Regions from separate parts of the Bacillus mexicanus genome, predicted to be linked through region 2. Evidence: a T-box and tRNA genes for the amino acid it is inferred to sense, from the RefSeq annotation. Region 2 holds a T-box; the other holds one or more tRNA genes.
What was found. The T-box of region 2 lies ahead of valS (valine--tRNA ligase). A T-box ahead of a tRNA ligase gene usually reads a tRNA of that ligase, here a tRNA-Val.
Positions count from the first base shown of each region.

Region 1: it has a tRNA-Val gene. The T-box ahead of valS (valine--tRNA ligase) is inferred to sense a tRNA for this amino acid. The anticodon was not compared.

Region 1 is NZ_JBCEYV010000004.1:9,862-25,146, reverse strand. Features, by position in the region: gene glmS (glutamine--fructose-6-phosphate transaminase (isomerizing)) at 1-1,335, opposite strand, end outside; gene glmM (phosphoglucosamine mutase) at 1,754-3,100, opposite strand; gene cdaR (CdaA regulatory protein CdaR) at 3,119-4,552, opposite strand; gene cdaA (diadenylate cyclase CdaA) at 4,545-5,366, opposite strand; gene rsiW (anti-sigma-W factor RsiW) at 5,528-6,154, opposite strand; gene sigW (RNA polymerase sigma factor SigW) at 6,168-6,731, opposite strand; tRNA gene AAGG74_RS19425 (tRNA-Gln) at 6,959-7,030, opposite strand; tRNA gene AAGG74_RS19420 (tRNA-Tyr) at 7,035-7,119, opposite strand; tRNA gene AAGG74_RS19415 (tRNA-Thr) at 7,140-7,212, opposite strand; tRNA gene AAGG74_RS19410 (tRNA-Val) at 7,217-7,292, opposite strand; tRNA gene AAGG74_RS19405 (tRNA-Glu) at 7,296-7,370, opposite strand; partial or broken gene AAGG74_RS19400 (2-thiouracil desulfurase family protein) at 7,551-8,005, shown strand; gene AAGG74_RS19395 (GNAT family N-acetyltransferase) at 8,018-8,500, shown strand; gene murQ (N-acetylmuramic acid 6-phosphate etherase) at 8,605-9,519, shown strand; gene AAGG74_RS19385 (MurR/RpiR family transcriptional regulator) at 9,536-10,387, shown strand; gene AAGG74_RS19380 (PTS transporter subunit EIIC) at 10,413-11,777, shown strand; gene pbp4b (penicillin binding protein PBP4B) at 11,834-13,162, shown strand; gene AAGG74_RS19370 (glycoside hydrolase family 3 protein) at 13,190-15,118, shown strand; gene AAGG74_RS19365 (exo-beta-N-acetylmuramidase NamZ family protein) at 15,132-15,285, shown strand, end outside.
Region 2 is NZ_JBCEYV010000001.1:242,790-258,074, forward strand. Features, by position in the region: gene hemL (glutamate-1-semialdehyde 2,1-aminomutase) at 1-580, shown strand, start outside; gene AAGG74_RS01310 (LysM peptidoglycan-binding domain-containing protein) at 713-2,641, shown strand; gene cotN (spore coat protein CotN) at 2,674-3,699, shown strand; gene AAGG74_RS01320 (hypothetical protein) at 3,718-3,909, opposite strand; T-box leader at 4,083-4,305, shown strand; gene valS (valine--tRNA ligase) at 4,364-7,009, shown strand; gene AAGG74_RS01330 (bifunctional folylpolyglutamate synthase/dihydrofolate synthase) at 7,069-8,361, shown strand; gene AAGG74_RS01335 (prepilin peptidase) at 8,498-9,250, shown strand; gene AAGG74_RS01340 (SPOR domain-containing protein) at 9,378-10,373, shown strand; gene AAGG74_RS01345 (Maf family nucleotide pyrophosphatase) at 10,525-11,094, shown strand; gene radC (RadC family protein) at 11,131-11,826, shown strand; gene mreB (cell shape-determining protein MreB) at 11,918-12,931, shown strand; gene mreC (rod shape-determining protein MreC) at 12,962-13,834, shown strand; gene mreD (rod shape-determining protein MreD) at 13,831-14,349, shown strand; gene minC (septum site-determining protein MinC) at 14,403-15,083, shown strand; gene minD (septum site-determining protein MinD) at 15,085-15,285, shown strand, end outside.

The sequences.
Region 1 (15,285 bases), on a different contig from region 2:
TTGGTCGCAAAGAGCTTCCATTGCATTTGCAGCAATACCGAGTTCTTTGACGAGATCAAATCCGATATCGATGCCGCTTTTTTCAGCAGCCACAGATGCAAGAACCGCTAGAACTGCGATTTGTGCAGTATATGCTTTCGTTGATGCAACAGCGATTTCAGGGCCTGCGTGAAGAAGCAATGTGTAATCAGCTTCACGAGAAAGCGTTGATCCCGGTACGTTTGTGATTGTCAGCGCTTTGTGTCCGAGCGCTTTGACTTGAACAAGAACTGCGCGGCTGTCTGCTGTTTCTCCGCTTTGTGATAAGAAAATAAAGAGCGGTTTCTTAGACAGAAGCGGCATATTGTAAGAGAATTCACTCGCTACATGCACTTCAACCGGCACGTTTGCCCACATTTCAATATATTGTTTACCGACAAGTCCTGCATGGTAGCTTGTTCCGCAGCCAATGATATAGATACGGTCTGCTTCCGCTACAGCGGAAGCGATATCGCCGGGCACAGACAGTTTGCCGTTTTCATCTTGATACGTTTGGATGATTTTGCGCATAACAACAGGCTGCTCATCCGTTTCTTTCAACATGTAGTGAGGGTACGTACCTTTTTCAATATCACTTGCATCCAGCTCAGCGATATAAGAAGCACGCGTAATGACGTCACCATCAAGGTTTTTGATGACAACTTGATCATCAGTGACGATAACCATTTCTTTATCCATCAGCTCTACGTACTCGTTGGTTACTTGAAGCATTGCCATCGCATCAGATGCTACAACGTTGAATGTATCTCCAAGACCGACTAATAGAGGGCTTTTGTTTTTCGCTACAAAAATCGTTTCTCTGTTGTCGTTGTCGAATAAAGCAATCGCATAAGAACCTTTTAACAGTGTAAGTGTTTTGCGGAACGCTTCTTCTGTCTCAAGACCTCCATTGACCAATTGCTCGATTACTTGAACAACTACTTCTGTATCGGTGTCACTTTTGAGCTCTACATCTTGTAAATACTCTTGTTTCAGCTGAACATAGTTCTCGATCACGCCGTTATGAACAAGTGTAAAGCGGCCCAGTGCGCTTTGATGCGGATGGGCGTTCAGATAGCTTGGTTCGCCGTGTGTTGCCCAACGAGTATGGCCAATTCCAGCTTTCGCTTCTACATTGGCATCCACAACTTCACGAAGATCCGCAATGCGTCCTTTTTCTTTGAACACATGGACTCCCTGATCGTTGGCAACTGCGATACCGGCAGAGTCATATCCGCGGTATTCAAGCTTTTCTAACCCTTTCAACAAAATTTCCTTCGCATCAAGCTGACCGATATAACCTACGATTCCACACATATTTTCTTCCTCCTAAGATTGTAAAAGGAGACGAAGAAAGTCAAAATTCAAGGGGACTTTCAACCGTCCCCTCCTACATGTTTTTGGAAGATCATGTGATTTCTCTTTGTTCAAGGAGTCACCCCCTTGGTTTGAAGAAATCCTTACGGCTGTGATCTGTACACTCAGCCGGGAGGCATCCGCCGAAAATTCGATAACCTCCGTCCTCGTCAACTAAGCCTTTTTTCGGGCGCTTAGTTCGGGCGCTATTATTATAGGTGAAACAATCATCCCGTCTTTTAAAACAAGCACAAGACAAGCTTGATTTTACAGCATGTGACATAAACGGTCAATTGTTTTTTTAAACAACCTTGCCGTATGTCTCACAATTATCATATGTAAATCTCGCTTGTCTTGTTCGCTCTAAAAATAGACTTCGTTACTCTAATCCCATTTCTGACCGGACGACTTCAACAATGCGATTGACATACTCATCGCACAATTCTTTCGTCTTGGCTTCAGCCATTACGCGAACGAGCGGCTCAGTGCCTGAAGGACGTACCAATATCCGGCCGTCACCGTTCATTTCTTTTTCAACTTCAGAAATAACAGCTTTTACTTTTTCGTTTTCTTCGACTTTATATTTATCAGTCACTCTCACATTAACCAATAGCTGGGGGAACTTCTGCATCTCAGCCGCAAGCTCTGACAGCGGCTTGCCGGTCGCTTTCAAAGTATTCATCAGCATAATAGCAGACAGCAATCCGTCGCCTGTCGTGTTGTAATCAAGGAAAATAAGATGCCCTGACTGCTCACCGCCGACATTGTAGCTGTCTTTTTTCATCGCTTCTACGACGTAACGGTCACCGACAGCCGTCTGCACGCTTTTGATGCCTTCTTTTTCAAGGGCCTTATAGAAGCCGAGGTTGCTCATTACCGTTGAAACCACTGTATCATCCTTTAAACGGCCCTCTGATTTCAGGTATTTTGAGCATATGTACATGATTTGGTCGCCGTCAACGATATTTCCCTTTTCATCGACAGCGATTAGGCGGTCGCCGTCACCATCGAATGCAAGGCCGAGATCGGCATTTTTCTCTTTGACAAACGCGCTGAGTGCTTCAGGATGAGTTGATCCGACGCCATCATTAATGTTTAACCCGTTCGGAGAAGTCCCCATCGTTGAAACATCTGCATCTAAATCAGCAAACAGGTGTGTCGCCAACGATGACGTTGCACCATGCGCACAGTCTAGTGCCACATGAATGCCTGTGAAATCTTCATCCGCTGTCTGTTTTAAAAATTGCAGATATTTTTGTCCGCCTTCAAAATAATCGTTTACAAGCCCAAGATCGGCCCCTACCGGTCTTGGCAGCTTATCCTCCGATTCATCCATCAGGCGTTCAATTTCATCTTCCTGTTCGTCAGAAAGCTTAAATCCGTCTCCCCCGAAAAACTTGATGCCGTTATCCTGCACTGGGTTGTGAGAAGCAGAAATCATGACGCCTGCCTCAGCATCCATCGCTTTCGTTAAATAAGATACACCAGGTGTAGAAATGACACCTAAACGCATGACTTCTGCGCCAATAGATAAAAGTCCGGCGACAAGGGCTCCCTCCAGCATATGGCCGGAAATACGTGTATCGCGGCCTATCAGCACTTTTGGACGTTGTTTGTCTTTTGTCAAAACATATCCGCCGAAACGTCCGACTTTAAAGGCCAGCTCAGGTGTAAGCTCACTATTAGCGACACCTCTTACACCGTCTGTTCCAAAATACTTGCCCATTTTATAATCGCTCCTTTTTTATTCTGATGATGATTGTGAATCTGCAGCAGATTCATCCTCACCCTGTTTTTGATCTTCGTCTTGTTTTTGATCATTGCTGTTTTTATCATTGTTCGTTGTGTCTTTTTGCTTGTTGTTATCTTGGTCATTCGTTTGCTTATCTGTGTCATCCTGTTTCCCTGATGTATTGCCACTATCATTAGTATCGCTTTTTTTAGACGTCAGCTTAATTCTGGCGTTCTTTTGAGCCAAGGACCAGGTTACATTTTGAGGTCCATTCACTTCAAGCTTTACGCTATGCTCCCCGTCATTTAAATCTGAAACATTCACATACAAATCAATATCTGATTTCTTGAGTTTATTTATATTTGCGGGAGAGCCTTTAGCCGTCACGTCTAACGCTTGCGATGCAGGATCTAAAAATTCAATGTTTTGCGAGCTGCTCAATCCTACAGTCTTGATCGTCACATTCTCAAACTTCTGATCCGCTTCACTATCTACTTCTATATGCAAAGTTACCTTTGACGGCGAGATTTTTTTAACGCCGTCAGGAAGCGGAATATCCGCCTCGATATCGGAATCCTTGTTGATTTTGCTTAAATCTAAGCTGACACCGTCAATAAATTCAAGAGAATCCAACACATCCTGCGAGCCGTAAACCGTTACCTCACTGGGGTTGGATTCAATATTCGCTATGCTGACACCGTCAGGTAGGCTTCCCGTCCGTTCAACTTTAAAGGGCAGTTTTTTACTCGGGCTTGTCACTGGAACGGTAATCTTGATGACAGAGGGCTCCACATCGACAGGAAGCGCATTTCCATCTTTATCATAGACAGTCACTTTCGCTTCCTTTTCGATCGTTTCATCTGCATTTTCCAAGTTCACTGAGGCTTTCACAAGAGAAATACGATCAATTACATTTTTAGATCCTATAATCTGCACATGTTTCGGACTGACAATCGGCTGCTCTGGAGAATAGCCTTTTTTCATCTTGCTTTTATTGTAGTACTCCACTTCTACAGGAAAACTTTTCATCGTCCGTTCCTGAATGGTCACTGTCGTAACAGAAGGATTAATTGAGATTGTCAGCCCATCCGACACGTTTTTAGCCTTAAGCTCGACTTTATGTGTGCCGGTTTTTAAATTTTCCATATCAGCATATATTTCGAAATTTTTGGTCTGCCTAGCCTTTTTCACGGCGCTTGTCGAGCCTTTTATCGTAACATTAACCGTTTGCGGAACACCTGTTACAACGTAATTTTCATCATCATAATACGCTTTAACCGGAATATCAGTCAGTGTTGCTTCATCAGTCGTTGATGTCGGAAAGAAAGATTCACCCGGTTTTTTCGGGGTTGGTGCCTGATTGCTATTAACCGCCACATAAAGCAAGAGCGCGAAAAGCAGCGCAATAATTTTCACAGCCCAGCGGTTGTTTAAGAATTTATCCATTTTTCTTACCCCTCCAATACCAGCGGTTAGAAGAAGTGTCTTTGGTGTTTTTCTTAAACTCGGCTTCAAGCATTTCTTTCAACGCTTCTTCCGTCAGTTCTCTGTGAAGATCGCCATTCCTCGCCACACTGACGCCGCCGGTCTCTTCAGACACAATAATTGTCATACTGTCTGTTACTTCACTGATCCCGACAGCTGCTCTGTGCCGCGTGCCCAGTTCTTTTGAAATGAACGGGCTTTCAGAAAGCGGCAAATAACACGCAGCGGCGGCGATCTCATTATCCTTCATGATCACCGCACCATCATGAAGCGGGGTGTTTGGGATAAAAATATTGATCAAAAGCTCTGAACTGACTTTGGCATTCAAAGGGATGCCAGTCTCAATATAATCTCCCATTCCGGTATCCCGTTCTATGGTCAGCAGGGCACCTATACGTCGTTTCGCCATATAATTGATTGATTTCGTGATGGCTTCAATCGTTTTCTGCTGCGCTTCCTCTACAGGTGTGCCGCTCCTTGAAAAGAAGCGCCCGCGGCCAAGCTGTTCAAGCGCTCTTCTCAGCTCAGGCTGAAAAATAATTATAATTGCTAAAAATCCCCATGTTATCGCTTGGTCCATCAGCCATTGAAGCGTACTGAGGCCCAAATATTGGCTGGCCATACGGACAAGCACGATCACGACAATTCCTTTTAACAGCTGAACCGCTTTCGTGCCGCGTATCACCATAATCAATTTATATATCACATACCAAACAAGGAGAATATCAACGGCATTGCCGAGGTACTGCAAAAAAGGGATATCCTCAAAAGCCATTTCCTCGTCCTCCAAGAATTCAGTCATTTCGTATTTTGTGTTTAACGTGTTACGCATATGTACTTTACATAGCGAGCCCATTATACCACATTTCGATTTGGCAAGTGAAATGTGCCACCCCTCTCTGCCCATAAAAAAAAAGAGCAAAGCGGCTGTTCGCTTTACTCTTTTTCATCCGAGTGTAATACCTTGACGACACTTTTACCCGCAGACTTCATCTTGTACCATGTCCAGTCGAATAATTGATTGATTTCTTCAATCTGACCGGTGACTTGTCCAGCAGAGGCCATATACTTTTCGCCGTTTACAACGGTTACATCCCCGTCTATTTTGCCTTTAATGATCAGCTTTCCGTTTTTAACAGTCACATCGCCTTTGACCGTCTCACCTTCCGGCACAGTCACGATGTGGTTTTGCACCACAAGATTCGGCTGCTTAGATACGCTGAAGTTTTGGTCATTATGCCAGCTGTTAAAAAAACCTCCGCCCATCAAAATGATGAATACCGCAGCAGCTGCGATAACAGGATGGGTTCTGAACCATCTTTTCACAGAGGCTCTTTTCTTCTCCTTCGGCAATTTCGCCATGACATTAGCGGTAAAATCCGCGGGGGCTTCAACATGCGATGTGCTCCGGACGAGCGCGATCGATTTTTCCATCTCGTAAAAATGCTTTCGGCATTTCTCGCATGTCTCCAGATGTTCATTTAATATCTGTTCATCTTTTGGAAGGATATCTCCATCAAGATGCATATGCATAAGCTGCACAATTTGTTCAGGACAGCTCATTTCATCACCCCACTTAAAGATCTCTTAATTGTTTTCTAAGAGCCTCTCTGCCCCTATGGATACGTGTTTTCACAGTTCCCACAGGAATGTTCAAGATCTCGCCGATTTCAATTAATGAGAGTTCGTCGATATACTTTAATACGATGACTGTTCTGTATTTGTCAGGAAGCTTTAAAATTTTCTGCTGAATCGTGTTCGAGAGTTCCAGGGACACTACTTCATCTTCTGGCAAAACTCCATCTGCGGCAATTTGCGAATACATGGTCAGACCTTCTGTACCAGCCACCTTTGCATCGAGGTAATAATCCGGCTTCTTTTTGCGAATACGGTCAATTGTTAAATTGGTCGCGATTCGATAAAGCCAAGTTGAAAATTTCCGGTTAATATCAAAACTGTCGATATTAACGTACGCTCTGATAAAAGCCTCTTGTGCAATGTCTTCCGCCTCATGCACATTGCCAAGCATACGGTAGCAAAGCTGATAAATTTTATCCTTGTAAATATCTACGATGTCCGCAAATGCATCTTGGTCGCCTTTTTTGACTTGTTTAATTCTTTTTTTAATCATTATTTCCATATTTATCTAACCTCTGCCTTCACCGGTCTGTATGTATACGAGCTTCGTTTCAAAAGGTTTCAATTTTTTATAAAATAAGTTTAACAAATTTTTGGCAGGGTGTAGATGGTAATTCGTGAATAAACTACCTTAACATATTTTTAAAATTATTATACAGACTGAACAGTTAGAAGTTGAAATTATTTTAAAATAGAAAAAAGACACCTTTTGGTCAAAGGTGTCTGTGACTGGGCTAGCTGGATTCGAACCAACGCATGACGGAGTCAAAGTCCGTTGCCTTACCGCTTGGCTATAGCCCAATAATGGTGGAGGGGGGCAGATTCGAACTGCCGAACCCTGAGGGAGCGGATTTACAGTCCGCCGCGTTTAGCCACTTCGCTACCCCTCCATATTCATGTGAGAAAACAGTGCCGGCAAGAGGACTTGAACCCCCAACCTACTGATTACAAGTCAGTTGCTCTACCAATTGAGCTACACCGGCAAGATGGTGGAGGATGACGGGCTCGAACCGCCGACCCTCTGCTTGTAAGGCAGATGCTCTCCCAGCTGAGCTAATCCTCCAAATGGTGACCCGTACGGGATTCGAACCCGTGTTACCGCCGTGAAAGGGCGGTGTCTTAACCGCTTGACCAACGGGCCGTTTGTGTTCTCGTCGAGCTGACAAAAGTTATTATATACAGGTTAATGCATGTTTGTAAAGAGAAAAATTAATTTTTTTATTTTCAAACTTTTTAACTCCTTTTTTAACTGAAAAAGCCTTCCGCCATTCCTCATTTATTTTATGATAGAGACAAGCAAAGCATGAGAGGGGAAACCACTATGATTCTAGTCAGTTCTTGCCTTGGGGGCATTGAATGCAGATATAACGGCTCACATGCAGCATCAGAGAAAATCAGAAAACTTGTCGATCAAAAGAAAGCAGTCATGGCATGTCCTGAGCTCCTCGGCGGCTTCTCAACTCCCCGTGAACCTGCTGAAATCATCGGAGGCACCGGTGAGGATGTTCTTAATGGGACCGCAAAAATCGTGACAGCTTCCGGTGAAGATGTAACCAAATTATATATGGAAGGCGCATCTAAAACATTAGCTTACGCAAAAGAAATCAATGCCTCTGCCATCATATTAAAAGAAAACAGCCCATCATGCGGAAGCGGTTTTATCTATAATGGCACATTTACCGGAAAAAAACCCCCGGCAGCGGAGTAACTGCCGCTCTGTTAAAACAAGCAGGCTACCGCGTTATTTCCGAAAATCAGCTAGACGATATATTGTAAGGAGGTCTCCACATGACTCTAGACATTTCTTTATCCTTCTATAAGCCCGAACACTTATCAGAGCTTGAATCATTCAAGCTAAATAATGATGACAAACGCTTTACCTCTCTCCCCAAAGAGGTGCTGACTCAGGCCCTGAGCATACGGGACCGGTATCCGGTTGTCATCTTAAACGACAATCTGCCAATCGGTTTTTTCATTTTACATACATCAAAAGAAACGCTTGAGCCCTATTCTAACAATCCATTTGCCTTACTGCTAAGTTCTCTTTCTTTAAATGCTGTTCATCAAGGAAAAGGCTATGCGAAAAAAGCAATGCTTCTGCTTCCCTCTTTTGTGAGCGGTTATTTTCCATGGTGCGATGAAATGATTCTGGCCGTCAACCATCTGAACACTCGCGCAAAGCACCTTTATATGAAATGCGGGTTCATTGATAAAGGCAGGAGAAGAATCGGACCGCTTGGAGAACAGCTAGTTCTTCATTATTTCTTATAGACGTATTGAAATAAAATTTCAATACTATAAAAACATAGTTGAAATATCACAACAGAAATGAATATACTAAATATTGAATATACGATGAAGCAGGGGGCATCCTCATGTCAAAACCATTAGACCTTCACCGTCTTACAACGGAATCCCGCAATAGCCAAACAACCGACATTCACAAGGCAAACACTCTCGGTATCCTCAAAATGATCAACAACGAAGATTTGAAAGTCGCTGCTGCCGTACAGCAGGTTCTCCCCGACATTCAAACAGCTGTAGACTGCGCGTACGACTCGTTTCAAAATGGAGGCCGGCTCATCTACATAGGCGCCGGTACAAGCGGAAGACTCGGTGTCATGGATGCCGTCGAATGTCCTCCCACCTATAGCGTAAGCCGAGACCAGGTCATCGGAATCATGGCTGGCGGCCCCAAAGCATTTTTGCAGGCGACCGAAGGAATTGAAGATAGTGAAGAAGCAGGAGCTGAGGATTTAAAAAACATACACCTCACTTCTAACGACACTGTCCTCGCCGTCGCGGCAAGCGGCCGCACACCATATGCGGCAGGCGCCCTAACATATGCCCGCAAAGCCGGAGCACACACCATCGCCCTTACCAGTAATAAAAATTCCGCCATCAGCAAGAATGCCGATCACAGCATTGAGGTTGTCGTTGGACCTGAAGCTATTACAGGATCAACACGTATGAAAGCGGCAACCGCTCATAAAATGATTCTAAACATGATATCTACCGCTGTAATGGTCAAAATCGGCAAGGTTTACGAAAACTTGATGGTAGACGTCAACGTCAGTAATAACAAACTAAAAGAACGTGCCATCAGTATCATCCAAAGCCTCACCAATGCCCCATACGACACAGCCAAGCATACTCTGGAACAAGCCAATTATCACGTCAAAACGGCAATCGTCATGCTCAAAACAAACACAGATCAGGAACAAGCAAAGACATTGCTCGATGAAGCGAACGGTTTCATAGACAAAGCAATCGAAAATGACCATCCATGATAAGGAGAGAGCAGGAATGGCAACAGGCGGTTTAACGATCATCCAATCAATGAAGCACAAGCTCCCTCCATCCGAACGCAGAATTGCGGATTATATCCTAACTCATCCCCACAAAGCAATAGAAACCACTGTCAGCGAGATCAGCACATTAGCCAATTCAAGTGACGCTGCCGTTATCAGGCTCTGCAAATCACTCGGACTAAAAGGATTTCAAGATTTAAAAATGAGAGTAGCAGGCGACCTGGCAAAGCCTGCTGTACAAGGCTACCGGGACATTGCGCCTTACGAACCGCTGTCCTCCATTTCTGAAAAAACAGCCGGCAACGCCATTCAAGCCATACAGGATACTTCAGACCTGATGGACTACAAAGTGCTTGAACGAGCGGTTTCCCTGCTTCTCAAAGCCCCTACCGTGCATTTTATCGGTGTCGGAGCCTCCGGCATTGTCGCCAAGGACGCCCAGCAAAAGTGGCTTCGCATTCATAAACAATCAACCGCGTTCACAGACACTCATCTTGTGGCGTCATTAATCGCAAATGCAGATAAGGATGACATCGTATTCGCCATTTCATTTTCGGGTGAGACGCAGGAAATCATAGAATTGCTCACAATGGCTAAGGAAAAAGGCATCACAACGATCAGCCTCACACAATTCAGCCAGACATCCATCTCCGCACTGGCTGATGTCCCGTTGTACACAGCACATTCCAACGAAGCCTTGCTTCGAAGCGCAGCCACTTCCTCCCGCCTCGCCCAGCTTTTTATGATTGATGTTTTGTTTTTAGGCATGGCGGCTGAGCAGTATGAAGAAACAACCGGTTATATCGATAAAACGAGAGCAGCCATACAATCTATGAGAAAAAAATAGGACGTCTTGAAGAGGAGGGATTTTGATGAGCAAAGAAAACAACTACCATCATCTCGCAAAGAAAATCCTCGCGTTATGCGGAGGAAAACCAAACATTTCCTCGTATACGCATTGCATGACACGCCTTCGTATTACGCCTTACGATGAAAGCAAAGTTGATGTTCAGGCTTTAAGAGAGATGGACGGCGTATTTGGGGTCGTGGAAGCGGAAACCCTTCAAATCATCCTTGGCACCGGGATCGTCAATCATGTCACAGCCGCTTTCTCAAAGCTTATGTCAGCAGAAGGAACCGATATCAAAGAAGCGGCTGAAAAAAAGAAAGCCGATATAAATAGAAAAAATGCCACTCCGTTTAAACGTTTCTTACGTAAAATCGCCAGCATCTTTATCCCTCTCATTCCCGCCCTCGTCGCTTCCGGTTTAATCACCGGGATTACAAAAGCAATCATTCAAGCCGGATGGCTCTCTGCAGAATCACAAATCGCTATTATCCTGACAGTCATCGGATCAGGATTGTTCACATATCTCGGCATCCTCGTCGGTATTAACGCTTCAAAAGAATTCGGCGGGACACCCGCTCTTGGGGCTCTGGCAGGAATCTTGATTATAAATCCGGAGATCGCAAAGATCAGTTTATTCGGAGAACAGCTTCTCCCGGGCAGGGGAGGCCTGATCGGAGTTCTTTTCGCAGCCATATTCATTGCATACACCGAACAACACATCCGCCGTTTTATTCCACAATCACTCGATATCATCGTCACTCCAACCATTTCTCTGTTAATCACCGGAATTGTAACGTATGTCATATTTATGCCTTTAGGCGGTTTCATTTCTGATGCCATTACATCAGGCCTTCTGTCCATTCTCGACCTCGGCGGTATCGCTGCGGGCTTTATTCTGGGCGCAACCTTCCTCCCTCTTGTCGTAACCGGTCTGCATCAAGGATTGACGCCTGTACACATGGAGCTGATCAATTCAATCAGCAATGATCCTCTGCTCCCTATTTTGGCTATGGGAGGTGCCGGGCAGGTAGGCGCCGCCTTTGCCATTTTCGTGAAAACGAAAAAAACAACCTTGAGAAAAGCAATCGGCGGCGGGCTTCCGTCGGGGCTGCTCGGCATTGGAGAACCCCTTATTTTCGGAGTGACGCTGCCACTTGGCCGTCCGTTTGTAACGGCATGCTTAGGAGCTGGAATCGGCGGCGCCTTTCAAGCTTATTTTCAGGTTGCTACCATCGCCATCGGGGTCTCCGGGCTGCCGCTTTCCTTTCTCGTCATGTCCTCACAGATCATCCTATATCTCATCGGACTCTTTATTTCCTATGCGGCCGGCTTTTTATTGACCTATGCATTTGGATATAAAGAAGAAATGGCTTCGCAGTTCGACTAATTGGTTTCTATTCTAGGGATAGTAAGCAAGATAGAAACACAGAAAGGAGCAAGCCATTGAAAACAAAAACACTGTCCTTACTCAGTGCCATTTTAACCCTATCTATACTGGCGCCGCCAAACGAAACCTTCGCGCAAACAGCAGACAACCAATTCAAGCCGAAAAACATAAATACAGAAACCGGACGATTCTCGCTGAAGAAACTACGGAAGGTTGATCAGATGATAGAACGGGATGTTGCGGCAGGATTTCCAGGCGCCGTTCTCGTCGTCGTGAAGGATGGCCGCATCATAAAAAAGGAAGCATACGGCTACAGTAAAAAATACGAAGAAACAGAGCTGCTGCGCCGTCCAGTCAAAATGAAAACCCGCGCGATGTTTGACTTGGCCTCAAACACAAAAATGTACGCAACGAATTTTGCATTGCAGCGCTTAGTCAGCCAAGGAAAACTCGATGTTTATGAAAAGGTATCTGCTTATTTACCTGATTTCAAGGATCTGCCAGGAGACCTTGTGAAAGGAAAAGACAAGATTCGTGTCATTGATGTCCTCCAGCACAAATCAGGGCTCCCCTCGAGCTTTTACTTTTACACGCCCGAAAAGGCAGGCAGGTACTATTCACAGGAGCGGGACAAAACGATCGAATATTTGACGAAAATCCCGCTCGAATATCAAACAGGGACAAAACACGTATACAGTGACATCGGATATATGCTTCTCGGCTGCATTGTCGAAAGCCTCACCGGTATACCGCTTGATGTCTACGCGGAGCAAGAGCTTTACAAGCCGCTGAAGCTGAAACATACCTTGTACAATCCGTTGAAAAAAAGCTTTAAACCAAAACAGTTCGCAGCTACTGAACGTATGGGCAATACACGGGACGGCACTATTTATTTCCCTAACATCCGTACACACACGCTGCAAGGAGAAGTGCATGACGAAAAAGCGTTTTACTCAATGAATGGCGTGTCCGGCCATGCCGGATTGTTCTCAAATGCTGATGATATGGCTATTCTGCTGCAACTCATGCTAAACAAAGGCTCCTACCGAAACGTGTCTTTATTTGATCAAAAAACTGCCGACCTATTTACAGCGTCTTCAGCAACAGATCCAACATTCGCTCTAGGCTGGCGGAGAAACGGGAGTAAAAGCGTGGAATGGATGTTTGGCCCTTATGCCAGTAAAAAAGCTTTTGGGCATACCGGTTGGACAGGAACAGTTACCATTATTGATCCCACTTATCATTTAGGCATAGCATTGTTAACAAATAAAAAGCATTCACCAGTTGCTGATCCAGAAAAAAAACCAAATGTGTTTGAGGGTGATCAGTTTCCAACAGGCAGTTACGGGAGCGTCATTGCCGCGATCTATGAAGCGTTGGAATGAATGATTCGACGATAGGAGGAAGTGTTTATGAAACCTTTTTTTCCGCTTATCCTTGCAGCCGTTCTTTTTCTTTCATGTTTTCTTGGCGCCAGTCAGACAAAAGTCGCCGCATCCAGCCGTTCAGCCGGTGCCAAGCAGATTGTCAACCACATGACATTAGATGAAAAACTCGGCCAAATGCTGATGCCAGATTTCAGAAATTGGAAAAAGGTGAGCGAATCGTCTCCTCAGGCCTTTACAGAAATGAATGAGGAAGTCGCCAGCCTCATCAGGAAATACCAATTTGGCGGCGTTATTCTTTTTGCAGAAAATGTAAAAACAACAAATCAAACTGTACAGCTGACAGACGCTTACCAAAAAACGAGCCCCAAAATCCCGCTCATGCTGAGTATTGATCAGGAAGGCGGCATCGTAACGAGATTAGGGGAGGGCACTCATTTCCCAGGGAATATGGCGCTCGGTGCAACCAGAAACAGAATCAATGCCTATCAGACTGGCAGCATCATTGGAAAAGAGCTTTCTGTCTTAGGCATTAATACAGATTTCAGCCCTGTCGTGGACATTAATAATAATCCTGATAATCCAGTGATCGGCGTACGGTCATTCAGCTCAAATCGGGAACTGACAGCACGACTCGGTTTATATACGATGAAAGGGATACAGCGGCAGGATATCGCTTCTGCCCTCAAACATTTCCCGGGACATGGAGACACGGACGTTGACAGCCATTACGGGCTGCCTCTCGTTTCCCATAATCAAGAACGGCTCCGTGAGATCGAGCTCTATCCTTTTCAAAGAGCAATTGATGCAGGTGCTGATATGGTGATGACAGCGCATGTTCAATTTCCTGCCTTTGACGACACCACTTACAAAAGCAAACTCGATGGATCGGACATTTTAGTCCCGGCGACACTCTCGAAAAAAGTGATGACAGGTCTTCTTCGTCAGGAAATGGGCTTTTCCGGTGTCATAGTTACTGATGCTCTCAATATGAAAGCAATCGCAGATCATTTCGGCCAGGAAGAGGCTGTCGTCATGGCTGTAAAAGCTGGCGTTGATATGGCGTTGATGCCTGCCTCAGTTGCTTCTTTGAAGGAAGAACAGAAATTCGCACGTGTCATACAAGCTTTGAAAAAAGCCGTGAAAACCGGGGACATTCCTGAACATCAAATCAACAAATCAGCTGAAAGGATCATTTCCCTGAAAATAAAACGCGGTATATATCCAGATCGAAACGACGACAGCATAAAAGAAAAAATAGCCAAAGCCCAGAAAATTGTAGGAAGCAAGCGTCACCTGAAAGCGGAAAAAAAAATAGCGGAAAAAGCAGTAACCGTATTAAAAAATGAACAGCGCACCTTGCCGTTTAATCCTAAAAAAGACAGCAGAATCTTAATTGCCGCGCCTTACGAAGAACAAACTGCTTCGATTGAACAAACCATTCGTGATCTTATCAAGCGAAAGAAAATCAAACCCGTTTCCCTCAGCAAAGTCAATTTTGCCAACCAAGTATTTAATACCGAGCATGAAAAACTGGTAAAAGAGGCTGACTATACCATTACCGGCTCCTATATCGTGAAGAACGATCCCGTCGTCAACGACGGTGTCATCAACGACACCATATCAGATTCAAGCAAATGGGACACTGTATTCCCAAGAGCTGTGATGAAAGTTGCGCTGCAGCACAACAAACCATTTGTCTTAATGAGCCTGCGCAATCCATACGATGCCGCCAATTTTGAAGAAGCTAAAGCACTTATTGCGGTCTATGGCTTTAAAGGATACGTAAATGGCCAGTATCTGCAACCCAATATTCCGGCAGGAGTGATGGCGATATTCGGTCAGGCAAAACCTAAAGGCACACTCCCAGTTGACATTCCATCAGTCACGAAGCCGGGAGACATCCTTTATCCATATGGCTACGGATTAAATATCAAAACAGGAAAACCGCTCTAATAAGGAGGGACACATGAGAAAAACAATATTTGCTTTCCTCACAGGGTTTATGATGTTCGGAACGATAACAGCGGCCTCACCATCACCGGATGCCAGAAATCAAACGGCTAAAAAACCTAAAGTTCAAACCGGCATAGACATGCTTTTTCCAGAGTATAAAAAGCGGC
Region 2 (15,285 bases):
TTTTGATGAAGTGATGACAGGCTTCCGGGTCGATTATAACTGTGCCCAAGGCTATTTCGGCGTAACGCCTGATCTCACTTGTTTAGGAAAAGTAATAGGGGGCGGACTTCCTGTCGGCGCTTATGGCGGAAAGGCAGAAATCATGGAGCAGATCGCTCCGAGCGGTCCGATCTATCAAGCCGGCACATTGTCAGGCAACCCGCTTGCAATGACAGCTGGCTTAGAGACATTGAAACAGCTGACACCTGACTCCTATAAGAATTTTATGAAAAAAGGTGACAGACTGGAAGAAGGTATTTCAAAAGCGGCCGAGACTCACGGCATTCCGCATACCTTTAACCGCGCTGGTTCAATGATCGGTTTCTTCTTTACTAACGAGCCTGTTATCAATTATGATACAGCCAAAGCTTCCGATCTGAAGCTGTTCGCTAACTATTACAAAGGAATGGCAAATGAAGGTGTATTCCTTCCGCCATCACAATTCGAAGGGCTTTTCCTTTCAACGGCCCACACTGATGAAGATATTGAAAAAACAATTCAGGCAGCTGAGAAAGTATTTGCTGAAATCAGCCGCGGATAAAAGAAAAAACCGGTATCAAGGACAGCCTTGTACCGGTTTTTTCTGTGTCCGTCCACTCATATTTCCCCCAGTTCATACATACACCTTTAGTGACATCTAATTTTAAGGATTAGATGAAAGGAGGATATGAACTTGCCGCAAAATCATCGCTTGCAATTTTCTGTAGAAGAATCGATCTATTTCCAAAAAGGACAGGAAGTTTCTGAACTGCTTTCTATTTCATTAGATCCTGATATTAGGGTTCAGGAAGTAAATGATTATGTATCAATCAGAGGATCGCTTGAACTTACAGGTGAGTACAACATAGATCAAAACAAACATACCGAAGAAATGTATACTGATAAGCGGTTTGTTGAAGAAGTAAGAAAGAGAGCGGATGGAAGTGCTGAGCTGGCTCACTGTTTTCCTGTGGATATTACCATTCCGAAAAATAAAGTGAGTCATTTACAGGATGTCTTCGTCTTTATTGACGCATTTGACTATCAGTTAACAGATTCACGTATTTTAACGATTCAGGCTGATTTAGCGATCGAAGGGCTTCTGGATGATACGGCAGACAAGGAGCCGGAGATTCCTCTATATGAGGCTTCCGCGGCGTTCAGAGAGGAAGAGCTTTCAGAGCCGCCGATGCAAAGGGCAGCAGAAGGGGTTCTGCAGAATGAAATAACAGCCGAATCGCCAGAACTATTTATCTCGGAAGCTGGGCTTCGTGAAGAGCTGGAAACAGAAAAAGCAGAATCTGCTAACCTTAACCTAGAATCAGTTTTTTCAGAACGAGAGACGCGAGAAGGCGTGGAAGACGAGGCATGCCCGGCAGAACTTCCAAAGAGGGAAACGGAGAGCCGTCAAGATTCGGAATTAGAGGAAGATGATGCTTTAGAAACAGAGGATCAAGAGATCGTGAAAGCAGAAAATGAACCGCCAGAGTCAGCAGCTGAAAGTGCAGATGTTCGCGAAGAAGCAGACCCTGCAGCAAAGGCCGAACCGCAGGCAGAGACTGTGAGTTCTGAGGCGCCAGTGTCACCTATTCTCGAATATGCATTGCGCCAAGAGGCTCAAAATGAAGAAACAGAAGAGCTGGAGCACACTGAGCCTGCGTACCGTCAAGAAACAGAAGAACAGGAGCACGCTGAACCAGCACTCCGTCAAGAAACAGAAGAACGGGAGCACGCTGAGCCTGCGTACCGTCAAGAAACAGAAGAACGGGAGCGCGCTGAGCCTGCGTACCGTCAAGAAACAGAAAAATCGGAGCACGCTGAACCGGCATTCCGTCAAGAAACAGAAAACCGGGAGCATACTGAACCTGCGTACCGTCAAGAAACAGAAAACCGTGAGCGCGCTGAGCCTGCGTACCGTCAAGAAACAGAAAACCGGGAGCATACTGAACCTGCGTACCGTCAAAAAGCTGAAGAAGCTCTGGAGACTGAATCTCAGGCCGTATCTTCCATTGAAGAAAGCCGAGAGGGAAAATCTTCCTCAGCTCCACAGGCGGAGAATGACGAAGCCGCTTTACAGCTTCATCATAATCAAAAAGCAAGCTTGAAGGAGGAGACATCTCAAGAAGAAGAGTCTGCACCGGCATACCGAACCTTCCTGCCTGAACATGAAGATGAGGTTTCTTTTTATTCAGCGCCTAAGCTGCTGGAAGAGGAAGAACAAGGGGAGGAAAGTTTTCAGATTGAAGTGAGGAAAATACCGCCGGCTGAAGAACCTGAGGAAGAAACTTCTCTTCAATCCTTCCAGCAGCCTAATGCCTCAGAAACTGAAAGGGAGAAACCAAAGGCTGTTCCTAGGACTGCTCCTGCTGCTGAAAAGAAAGAGCCTCAAGCAAATGAAAGTAATAATTCTCTTTACTTAACAAAGCTCTTTACGAGAGAAGAGGATGAATTTTCGAGAATGAAAATATGCATTGTTCAGCAGGAAGACACGATCGAGCGTTTATGTGAACGGTATGAAATTACCTCCCAGCAGCTGATCAGGATGAATTCCTTAGCATTGGATGATGAATTGAAAGCAGGTCAAATCCTTTATATTCCTCAAAATAAACATAGCCATGCGTAAGTCGTAAGCGATTGGAAAATGTGGTGAATGGAATGGAAGAAACCCAATCGGTTCTTCAGGAATACGGACTGACTGCTCAATTTATTGAGCCTGTCAGTCCTCTTGTATGGAAAGTGTATACAGACTACGGTATATTTGCCCTGAAAAAATTGAAATCGGTTCGCAGCAAACAGTTTACAGATCATATGGTGGCGATTGAGGAAAAAGGTTTTCGTTCGTTTGTTCCCATTTACAGAACAAATAGCGGTACGTTTTTATCGGCTGGTGTACAATCAGGAGATTCCTATTATTTAATGCCTTGGCTTCAATTTGACCAAGAGGAAGAACAGGATCAAAAACATACTTATTTATTTAGGGAAGCAGCCCGTCTTCACGAGAGAACTGCACAGGAAATGAAGATTAGCCGTAATGATGTTGAAGGTTATTACGGTCAAACGAAAAAAAAGTGGGAACAGGATAAAATGTTCTATGAACAGTTTGTGGATAGAGCGGAGAAGGAATGGTACCTTTCCCCATTTGAACTCCAAGCTGTAAGCTGCTTTTCAGAAACCATTTCTGCGGTGCGCTTTGCATTGGAACGGCTGGAGGACTGGTATGAGTCGGCAAAAGAAAAGGATGTCTCAAGAGTTGTGATGAATCACGGCAGCTTGTCTATCCATCATTTTCTGTATAATGATGCAGGCACCGGGTATTTTACAAATTTTGAAAGGGCATCTGTCGGTCCGCCGCAAAACGACCTGCTCGGCTTTTATACAAAAATGTTCAGGGGATTTCCAAAAGCTTGTCCAGAATGCGTCGAATGGTTTTATGCCTACACGAAATCATTCCCTTTGCATGAAGCGGAGGTTAGTCTTTTTCTCAGCTATATGGCGTACCCGGCAGCCGTGTATAAGGTGCTGTACCGTTATGAAACTGGGAAAAGACAGCATGAAAAGGATGAATGTACACATTTATTAAAGGCCTACTGGCAAATGAAAAATATAGAGCCGTTTTTGATGAAAATTTATCAAATTGAACAAGAGAAAAAATATCAGGCTGAAAACGAGTCCACGTCTTAATGGCGCGGACTTGTTGGTTTATATCCATTCTAAATGAAGGGCACAAGCTAAAATGATTAGAATTGCGAGCAGCAAAACATCAAAGGTTGTCGGAAAGAAAATGGTTCTGATCCCTTGAAATATTGAAATGGGGATAATCACTTGTACGGATACAAGCCGAATCTGTTTGACCCACGGCGGCAGCGAATAAGAGCTGAATCGTTTCTTCACGGTGCATCCTCCTCCTACGCATTTACAAGCATCATATGTAAACTTGGGCAATAGGTGCCTGCCTATTCGGTATAGAAAGCGGCGTTTTTGGAAAAGATGATTGACGAATCAAAAACACTTTTACTATAATAAAGAGCATAAATAAAAGTATATAATGAGCTGATAGATACGATACACCTGCTTAGAACGGGAAGAGTACAAAAAAGGCGCATGCAGAGAGAGAAGCCGTTTGCTGAAAGGCTTCTTATGTTGTCTGATTGGAAGGTCGCCCGGGAGCATAATTTCTTGAAAGAAGAGTAGAGAAATTCGGGAAACACCCGTTATCCGTTGTAAGTGCATGAACTGGTAGAGTTCATGAAAAAAGGTGGTACCGCGAAAGAGCTTTTCGTCCTTTTACAGGATGAAGAGCTCTTTTGTCGTTCTCAGCCATTTTTAAACATGTTGGAGGGTTATGATGGAAACGAATGAGCAGATGACAATGCCGACGAAATATGATCCGGCAGCGGTTGAAAAAGACCGATATGATTTTTGGCTGAAAGGCAAATTTTTCGAAGCTGGAAGTGACGAGACAAAAGAGCCCTATTCTGTCGTTATTCCGCCACCAAACGTAACAGGAAGACTTCATCTTGGTCATGCGTGGGATACGACGCTGCAAGACATTGTAACTAGAATGAAACGCATGCAGGGCTATGATGTGCTGTGGCTTCCAGGTATGGACCACGCCGGCATCGCGACACAGGCTAAAGTAGAAGCGAAACTTCGTGAAGAAGGCAAATCCCGCTACGATTTGGGCCGCGAAAAATTCCTCGAGGAAACGTGGAGCTGGAAGGAAGAGTATGCTGACTTTATTCGAAGCCAGTGGGCGAAATTAGGGCTTGGCCTTGATTATTCCCGTGAACGTTTCACGCTGGATGAAGGTTTAAGCAAAGCGGTTCGTGAAGTATTTGTTAAGCTTTATGAAAAAGACCTGATTTATAGAGGCGAATATATTATTAACTGGGACCCTGCGACAAAAACAGCGTTATCTGACATTGAGGTCATTTACAAAGATGTTCAAGGCGCATTTTATCATATGAGCTATCCGCTCACCGACGGTTCAGGTTCAATTGAAATTGCGACGACACGTCCTGAAACGATGCTCGGTGATACGGCTGTTGCCGTTCACCCTGAAGACGAACGCTATAAACACCTTATCGGAAAAACGGTGATCCTGCCGATTGTAAATCGTGAAATTCCGATTGTGGGTGATGATTACGTTGATATGGAATTTGGTTCAGGTGCCGTGAAAATTACACCTGCTCATGATCCGAACGACTTCGAGCTTGGCAACCGCCACAATTTAGAGCGCATACTCGTTATGAATGAAGATGGTACGATGAATGAAAATGCCCTGCAATATCAAGATTTGGATCGTTTTGAATGCCGCAAAAAGCTCGTGAAGGATTTACAGGAAGCGGGAGTTCTCTTCAAAATCGAGGATCACATGCACTCTGTCGGCCATAGTGAACGAAGCGGGGCTGTTGTGGAGCCTTATCTTTCTACACAATGGTTTGTGCATATGCAGCCGCTTGCTGATGCAGCGATTGAACTGCAAAAGAAAGAAGCAAAGGTCAACTTTGTGCCTGACCGTTTTGAAAAAACGTATTTACACTGGATGGAAAACATTCGCGACTGGTGTATTTCCCGTCAATTGTGGTGGGGACACCGTATTCCTGCCTGGTATCATAAAGAAACAGGCGAGCTATATGTCGGGCTTGAAGCGCCTGAGGACAGCGAAAATTGGGAACAAGATACAGACGTATTGGACACATGGTTCAGTTCTGCGCTTTGGCCTTTCTCCACGATGGGCTGGCCTGACGTAACGGCTGAAGACTTTAAGCGCTACTATCCGACAGACGTTCTCGTAACAGGATACGACATCATTTTCTTCTGGGTGTCACGCATGATTTTCCAAGGTATCGAATTTACAGGCGAGCGCCCGTTCAAAGATGTGTTAATCCATGGCTTAATCCGTGACGAGCAAGGCCGGAAAATGAGTAAATCTCTTGGCAACGGTGTCGATCCGATGGATGTCATTGACAAGTACGGAGCCGATTCTCTGCGTTATTTCCTAGCGACAGGAAGCTCTCCGGGCCAGGATCTGCGCTTTAGCTATGAAAAGGTGGAATCGACTTGGAATTTCGCCAATAAAATTTGGAATGCCTCCCGTTTTGCATTAATGAACATGGACGGCATGTCATACGATGAGCTTGATCTGTCAGGTGAAAAATCAGTTGCTGACAAGTGGATTTTAACGCGATTAAATGAAACGATCGAGCACGTAACCCAGCTTGCTGATCGATATGAATTTGGTGAAGTCGGCCGCCATTTATATAATTTCATTTGGGATGATTTCTGTGATTGGTATATTGAAATGGCGAAGCTACCGCTTTACGGAGAAGACGAAGCGGCTAAAAAAACAACTCGTTCCATCCTTGCTTACGTACTGGATCAAACGATGCGTCTGCTCCATCCATTTATGCCATTCTTAACGGAAGAGATTTGGCAGCACCTTCCTCACCAAGGGGAATCGATTACAGTAAGTCAATGGCCAGTTGTTGTGCCAGAGCATACGGATGCGGAAGCGGCGGCTGACATGAAGCTTCTTGTTGAGCTGATCCGTTCTGTGCGTAATATCCGCAGTGAAGTCAATACGCCAATGAGCAAGCAGGTTGAACTGCATATTAAAACAAGCACAGACGAAATCGCAGCCCGTCTCGAAGCGAACCGTTCGTATGTTGAACGCTTTACGAATCCGAGCGTGCTTAAAATCGGCACGGATATCAAGGCTGTTGATAAAGCAATGACGGCCGTTGTCTCAGGAGCAGAGGTTATTCTTCCGCTTGAAGGCTTAATTAATATCGACGAAGAAATTGCCCGTCTGCAAAAAGAATTCGATAAGCTGACAAAAGAAGTCGAGCGTGTCCAAAAGAAACTTGGAAATGAAGGATTTATCAAAAAAGCCCCTGCGCACGTAATTGATGAAGAACGTGAAAAAGAAAAAGATTATGTGGCAAAGCGTGACGCTGTTCAAAAACGAATGGCTGAGCTGAAGGGTTAATGAAAAAGCGGGGCGGTTTCTCTAGAAACCGCCTTGTCTTATAAAAGAGGGGATTATCATTGTTTACTAAATATGAAGAAGCGCGCAGCTGGATTCATGGGCGGCTGAAATTCGGCGTGAAGCCCGGACTCGGCCGGATGGAGCAGCTGATGGCGCGATTAGGGCATCCTGAAAAGAAAATCCGTGCACTTCACGTCGCAGGAACAAACGGAAAAGGCTCAACTGTCGCTTTTATCCGTTCTATGCTGCAAGAAGCCGGATATACGGTTGGCACGTTTACGTCACCTTATATTATTACGTTTAATGAACGGATCAGTGTAAACGGAACACCGATCTCAGATGAGGAATGGACGGCGCTTGTCAATCAGCTGAAGCCGCACGTTGAAGCACTTGATCAAACAGAATACGGGCCGACGACAGAATTTGAAGTGATGACGGCTTGTGCATTTTTATATTTTGCAGCATTTCATAAGGTCGATTTTGTTGTTTTTGAAACAGGTTTGGGCGGCAGATTTGACTCTACCAATGTGGTTGAACCGCTTTTAACTGTGATCACAAGCATCGGACATGATCACATGAACATTTTGGGAAACACGATTGAAGAAATTGCAGGAGAAAAGGCCGGAATCATTAAAGATGGAATTCCAATCGTGACCGCTGTTACCCAGCCGGAAGCCTTGCAGGTCATTCGTCATGAAGCTGAGCAGCATGCTGCGCCGTTCCAGTCATTACATGACACATGTGTTATGTTCAATGAAAAGGCTTTGCCTGCGGAAGAACAGTTTTCCTTCAAAACGGGTGAGAAGTGCTATGAAGACATTCGGACATCTCTCATTGGCACACATCAAAGACAAAATGCCGCATTATCCATTTTGGCTGCGGAGTGGCTCAATAGAGAGAATATTGCCCATATCAGTGAGGAAGCGCTAAGAAGCGGGCTGGTAAAGGCTGCATGGCCGGGACGGTTAGAGCTAGTTTTAGAGCAGCCGCCGGTATACTTAGATGGCGCGCATAACGAAGAAGGTGTGGAAAAGCTGGCGGAAACGATGAAACAGCGTTTCCCTGATTCCCGCATTTCTATTGTGTTTAGTGCGTTAAAGGACAAACCATATCAAACCATGATAAAGAGGCTGGAGAGCATAGCGCATGCGATTCATTTTGCTTCTTTTGATTTCCCGCGTGCTTCTCTTGCAAAAGATCTCTATGAGGTAAGTGAAATCAGCAATAAAAGCTGGAGTGAAGATCCTCAAGATGTGCTCGAATTTATAGAAAGCAAAAAAGGAACAAATGACATTGTGCTGATTACCGGATCGCTTTATTTTATTTCTGAGATTCGTAAAAGGCTGAAATAAAGGCAATCAGCCCCGGCAGTATCAAAATTGAGATTCTGCCGGGGTTTTTATGTGTAAAATTGAATATTCCCGATTCGAGTTATGGCCGCTCATTTTGCTACAATCCATACCAGTATCTAGTAAAGGTGTGTTGTCCATGCTTCTTATTCTATTTATTCTCGGCCTGATTTTTGGTTCGTTTTATTATACGGCCGGGTGCCGTATCCCTTCACATATATCCATTATCACGCCCCGTTCAGCATGCTCATTTTGCCGGCGGACTTTAACTCCAACAGAATTAATCCCCATCCTGTCATTTCTTTTCCAAAAGGGGAAATGCAAAAGCTGCGAGCGCAGAATTTCTTTAATGTATCCCGCGGCAGAGCTTTTGACAGCGTGTTTATTTGCCGCCGCCGGTATTCGCTTTGGTCTATCTTCGGAACTATTTCCAGCTCTCGTGTTTATCTCTCTTCTCATCATTGTTGCGGTGACAGATATTCATTATATGCTGATTCCAAATCGAATATTGGTTTTCTTTCTTCCCCTTTTGGCGGCTGCGAGATTGATTTCTCCGCTTGATTCCTGGTATGCCGGTCTTTTAGGTGCGGCCGCCGGATTTCTATCTTTAGCCTTTATTGCCGCGATCACCCGTGGAGGAATAGGGGGAGGAGATATTAAATTATTTGCGGTGATTGGCTTTATGCTTGGTGTGAAAGTGCTGGCTGCTGCTTTTTTCTTTTCTGTTTTGATCGGTGCATTATATGGAGCGGCAGCCGCCCTGACTGGACGACTCGCCAAAAGACAGCCGCTTCCCTTTGCTCCCGCGATTGCGGCAGGCAGTACGTTAGCCTATTTATACGGTGATGCTATCATTTCTTTTTATATTCAAATGGCATTAGGGAATCACTGAAAAATTTGACGAACGTTTTTTGGACAAGGCGACAAAAGTCTTGTTCTTTTTTTTTTCGCCTGTGCTAAAGTGTGTAGCATGAATAAGCCGACAAAAACGGTCAAGCAAACGAAGGGAGGAAGCGGAATTGAAAAAAAGGAAGCATAAAAAAAACAGGAAAGCCGCAGAAAAGGCCCTGAAGGTAACGATTAATGGACAAGAAGAGACGGTTTACGAACAAGAAATGCCTGAGACTGAAGCTGAGACGGAAAAAAACATGACATTTTCAAATTGGGAGGAAAAGAGAAAGGCAGAACAAGAAGTTGCCGCATCCCATGAGCATCCTGATGAGGATGACTTTAATTGGGATTCTGAGGAAGACAAGGTGTTTAAAGAGGATCCAAAAGTTGTTCCGGCCTATCAAAAGAAAAAAACAAAGCTGTATTCAAAGGGAAAGCCCGGGACGGCAAAGCCGGTAAAAAGAGTGGCGGCGACGATTGCCTTTGCGGCTGTCATAGGCACAGGATTAGGTTTATTCGCGTTGAACATGTCTGGTAATAAAGAAGCGTCGGTACCTGCTTCTATAGATGATTCCCTAGGCAGCCAAACGGCGAAAGCCGGAGATACTGCTGGTGAGAAACAAAGCTCAGGCGCAGAAAAGCAGGCGGCACAAACTAAAGGTACATATAAAACGTACGCTGTTCAAGCCGGGAAATTCTCAAATGAAAAGGGTGCCGAAACGTTAACTGAACAACTGACTGAAAAAGGCTATTCCGCCGTGTCGCTGCCAAAGGATGACGGATATACATATGTCATCGCAGGCTTAGCCGGTGATAAAGGTGTATCACAGCAGTTAGGGCAATTTTTAATCGATAGCGATTTTGAAGCTTGGGGCGGCAAGGAGCTTTCCTTATCAGTAGAGCCGGATATGACAGATTCGTTCAAGAAAACAACGGAGCTTGCAGCAAAGGCGATTCTCGGGGAAGACGTTACAAAAGCAAGTGTGGAAAAAATAGAAAAGTCGATTGGAGAAACAGAAGCAGGAGAGAAAAAAGCGATCTTGCAAGCATTAAAGGAACTGGAGAACCCAAGTGCTGAAGCGGGCTGGAAGGCTCAGCAGCAGTTGTTGGCTCTCATTAAATAAGAGAAAGTGCCTGAGCCTTCGTCCTTTAGCGACAGGCTTTTTTTATTTTGTTATGAAAAAGTTATTTTTCTGAAATTGTGACAAGCCTCGTGATTTGGTAGGATAAACGAGTATCTTTTTTTCTTAAGCAAACCCTGAAAGGATGACGAGCATGACTAAGCCGCTAATACTTGCATCACAATCTCCGCGCAGGAAAGAACTCCTTGATCTTCTCCAGCTGCCCTACTCCATTATCGTCAGTGAAGTAGAGGAAAAATTAAATCGAAACTTTTCACCTGAAGAAAACGTCCAATGGTTGGCAAAACAAAAAGCTAAGGCTGTAGCTGATCTCCACCCGCATGCAATCGTTATCGGCGCTGATACAATGGTATGCCTGGACGGCGAATGCCTCGGCAAACCAAAGGATCAAAAAGAAGCCGCTTCTATGCTGCGGAGGCTTTCAGGCAGGAGTCATTCAGTCATTACCGCGGTCAGCATACAAGCCGCACATCACAGCGAGACTTTTTATGATAAGACAGAAGTTGTGTTTTGGCCACTCATTGAAGAAGAGATTTGGACTTATATTGAAACAAAAGAACCAATGGATAAAGCAGGTGCGTACGGCATCCAAGGAAGAGGCGCGCTTTTTGTAAAGAAAATAGACGGAGATTATTATTCAGTCATGGGTCTTCCTATATCAAAAACGATGAGAGCTCTTCGCCATTTTGATATACATTCATGACGGTTCTATAAACGGGAAGGGAAAGAAAAGGAGTGCTTGATCATACACGATCTGCCATTAAAACTCAGAGATTTCCCAACGAAAGAAAAGCCAAGAGAACGGCTCCTGAGAGTCGGAGCCGAGAACTTAGCGAATCACGAACTATTGGCTATATTATTGCGGACAGGAACGAGACGCGAATCTGTCATGGACCTGTCAAATCGGCTGCTGCGATCTTTTGACGGACTGCGACTGCTGAAAGAAGCATCGGTTGAAGAATTGTCGAGCATCCCGGGAATTGGTGTGGTAAAAGCCGTGCAAATACTGGCGGCAGTTGAACTGGGAAGCCGTATTCATAAATTAGCCAATGAAGAACATTTCATTATTCGCTCCCCGGAAGACGGCGCAAATCTTGTCATGGAGGATATGCGCTTTTTAAGCCAGGAGCATTTTGTCTGTTTATATCTTAATACAAAAAACCAAGTGATCCATAAACGCACCATATTTATCGGAAGTCTGAATTCATCTATTGTCCATCCGCGAGAGGTGTTTAAAGAAGCATTTAAACGATCTGCCGCTTCCTTTATCTGTGTTCACAATCATCCCTCTGGAGATCCGACGCCGAGCAGGGAAGATATTGAAGTGACGAGGCGGCTGTTTGAATGCGGAAACCTGATTGGCATCGAATTGCTTGACCATTTGGTGATCGGTGACAAAAAATTTGTGAGTTTAAAGGAAAAAGGATATTTGTAACACTTTTTTTTTCGTCAAATTAAGCTATAATAGAGTTTATGAGTTTTTCCCTTTAGGGTATTTTTGCTTTAAGAAAGGAAGATACATACATATGTTTGGAATTGGTACAAGAGACCTTGGTATAGATCTTGGAACTGCGAATACGCTTGTTTTTGTAAAAGGAAAAGGAATTGTTGTGAGAGAGCCGTCAGTCGTCGCTTTGCAAACGGATACGAAGTCGATTGTTGCTGTCGGAAATGATGCGAAAAATATGATCGGACGGACACCGGGCAATGTGGTGGCGCTTCGCCCGATGAAAGACGGCGTTATCGCTGATTATGAAACAACGGCGACGATGATGAAATATTACATCAATCAGGCCATTAAAAATAAAGGCATGTTTGCCAGAAAACCATATGTGATGGTTTGTGTCCCTTCAGGCATTACGGCTGTTGAGGAACGCGCTGTTATCGATGCGACAAGACAGGCGGGAGCGCGTGATGCGTATCCGATTGAAGAGCCATTTGCCGCAGCAATCGGTGCTAATCTGCCGGTTTGGGAACCGACGGGAAGTATGGTTGTAGATATCGGCGGCGGTACGACAGAGGTTGCGATTATTTCCCTCGGAGGCATTGTAACGTCCCAATCGATCCGCGTAGCCGGTGACGAGATGGATGACGCGATTATCAACTATATCAGAAAAACATACAACCTGATGATCGGTGACCGTACGGCTGAAGCGATTAAAATGGAGATCGGATCAGCGGAAGCTCCTGAAGGATCCGACAACATGGAAATTCGCGGACGCGATTTACTGACAGGTCTGCCGAAAACAATCGAAATTACAGGAAAAGAAATTGCAAATGCTTTGCGTGACACTGTATCTACAATTGTTGAAGCAGTGAAGAGCACACTTGAAAAAACACCGCCTGAACTTGCAGCAGATATCATGGACAGAGGTATTGTGTTAACCGGCGGCGGAGCACTTCTTCGCAATTTGGATAAAGTCATTAGCGAAGAAACAAAAATGCCGGTTCTGATTGCCGAAGATCCGCTCGATTGCGTAGCGATCGGAACAGGAAAAGCGCTGGAGCACATCCATCTTTTCAAAGGGAAAACAAGATAATCGGGAGTTCAATAGAAGAGGTGTAACACGATGCCGAATAAACGGTTAATGCTATTACTTCTGTGTATTATCATATTGGTGGCTATGATTGGATTTTCGCTGAAGGGCGGCCGCAATACCACCTGGCCTGAGAAAGTGATCGGCGATACGACGGGAGTATTTCAAAATATTTTTCATACGCCTGCCGCGTTTTTTGCAGGGATATTTGAAAACATCGATGATTTAAAAAACACGTATAAAGAAAACGAGCGTCTAAGAGAGAAGCTTGATGGACAGACACAGTATGAAGCCAAGCTTCAAGAGCTTGAAGAAGAAAACAAATCCTTGCGTGACGAGCTGGGCCACGTTAAATCGATTAAAGATTACAAGCCGATTTTAGCTACGGTCATTGCCAGAAGTCCTGATCATTGGGCGAAACAGGTCACCGTTAATAAGGGGACACAGCAAAACGTAGCGAAGGATATGGCTGTAACAAACGAAAAAGGCGCATTAATCGGCAAGATCAAAAGCTCTGGCCTCAATAACTTCACGTCTACTGTTCAGCTTTTAAGCGACACTGACCGCAATAACAGAGTGGCGACGAAAATATCCGGGAAAAAAGGCAACAAAGGCTACGGCCTGGTCGAAGGGTATGACAAAGAGAAAAAACGTCTTAAGATGACAATTATTGAGCGTAAGGATAAGCAGGACGTAAAAAAAGGCGATCTTATTGAAACATCAGGCACAGGCGGCGTTTTCCCAGAGGGACTGACAATCGGTGAAGTGACAGATATCGAGTCAGATTCCTATGGATTAACGAAAGTTGCTTATGTAAAACCTGCTGCTGACCTATCCGATTTAAATAATGTGATCATTGTTAACCGTGACGTGCCGACTGTCGATACAGAGGAGGAAGGATCGTGAAACGTTTCCTTCTCCCTTTCGTGATGCTGCTCGTTTTTTCTGCGGAAAGCATTTTTACAGATCTGGTGCATTTTCCGTTCGTTACAGATGATCAGGTGCTTGCCCCGCGTTTTCTGATGATTGTATTGATATTTATGTCAGCTTTCATCAACCAAAAACACGCGATGATTTACGGATTTATTTTTGGCTTTCTATATGACATGAACTATACAAGTCTATTAGGCGTTTATATGTTTGGTTTTGCCGGGTTATGCTACTTGGCTTCAAAAGCGTTTAAAGTGCTGCATACAAACGCATTTGTGGTGATATTGATAGCAGTTCTCGCTGTCAGCGTGCTCGAATTTTATGTATTCGGCATTCAGTCGTTGATTCATAAAGACATCATGACGTTTAACGGGTTTGTGCTTGACCGGTTTATACCGACAATTTTATTAAATATTGCAGCCGCTCTAATCCTGGTTCTTCCATTTAGATTGTTTTTTATGAGTCTAAAGAAAGAATTGAGAGATGAGTAAAAAAGGATTTTATCTTTTTTTGACGAAATGAGTATGTTGTTGAGGTGAATATTGTGAAGACCAAAAAGCAGCAATATGTAACAATAAAAGGAACTAAGAACGGATTAACATTGCATCTGGATGATGCATGTTCTTTTGATGAGCTTCTCGATGGTCTTCAGAATATGCTGTCAATTGAGCAATATACGGATGGAAAAGGCCAGAAAATCAGCGTCCATATTAAGCTGGGAAATCGCTTTTTATATAAGGAGCAAGAGGAACAGCTGACCGAATTGATTGCGTCAAAGAAAGATTTGTTTGTTCATTCTATTGACAGTGAAGTCATTACGAAACAAGAAGCACAGCGAATGAAAGAGGAAGCTGAAATTATTTCTGTTTCAAAAATTGTCCGTTCAGGCCAAGTGCTGCAAGTGAAAGGCGATTTGCTCCTGATCGGTGATGTGAATCCCGGCGGAACAGTCATGGCAGGAGGGAACATTTTTGTCCTTGGTTCATTGAAAGGGATGGCGCACGCTGGATGTAACGGTAATCATCAAGCGGTTATCGCCGCCGCCGAAATGCTGCCGACACAATTAAGAATCAATCATGTGTTAAATCGCTCCCCAGACCACATTCAAAAAGGGAACGAAATGGAATGTGCTTATTTAGATACAGACGGAAATATGGTCATTGAACGCCTTCAACATTTGGCTCATTTAAGACCTGATCTAACAAGGCTTGAGGGAGGAATGTGAATTGGGTGAGGCTATCGTAATAACTTCGGGAAAAGGCGGAGTAGGTAAAACGACAACATCTGCGAACCTCGGTACCGCCTTAGCCATTTTAGGGAAGCGAGTATGCTTATTAGATACTGATATAGGGCTGCGCAACCTTGATGTTGTAATGGGTCTTGAAAATAGAATTATTTATGATCTTGTCGACGTCGTAGAGGGAAGA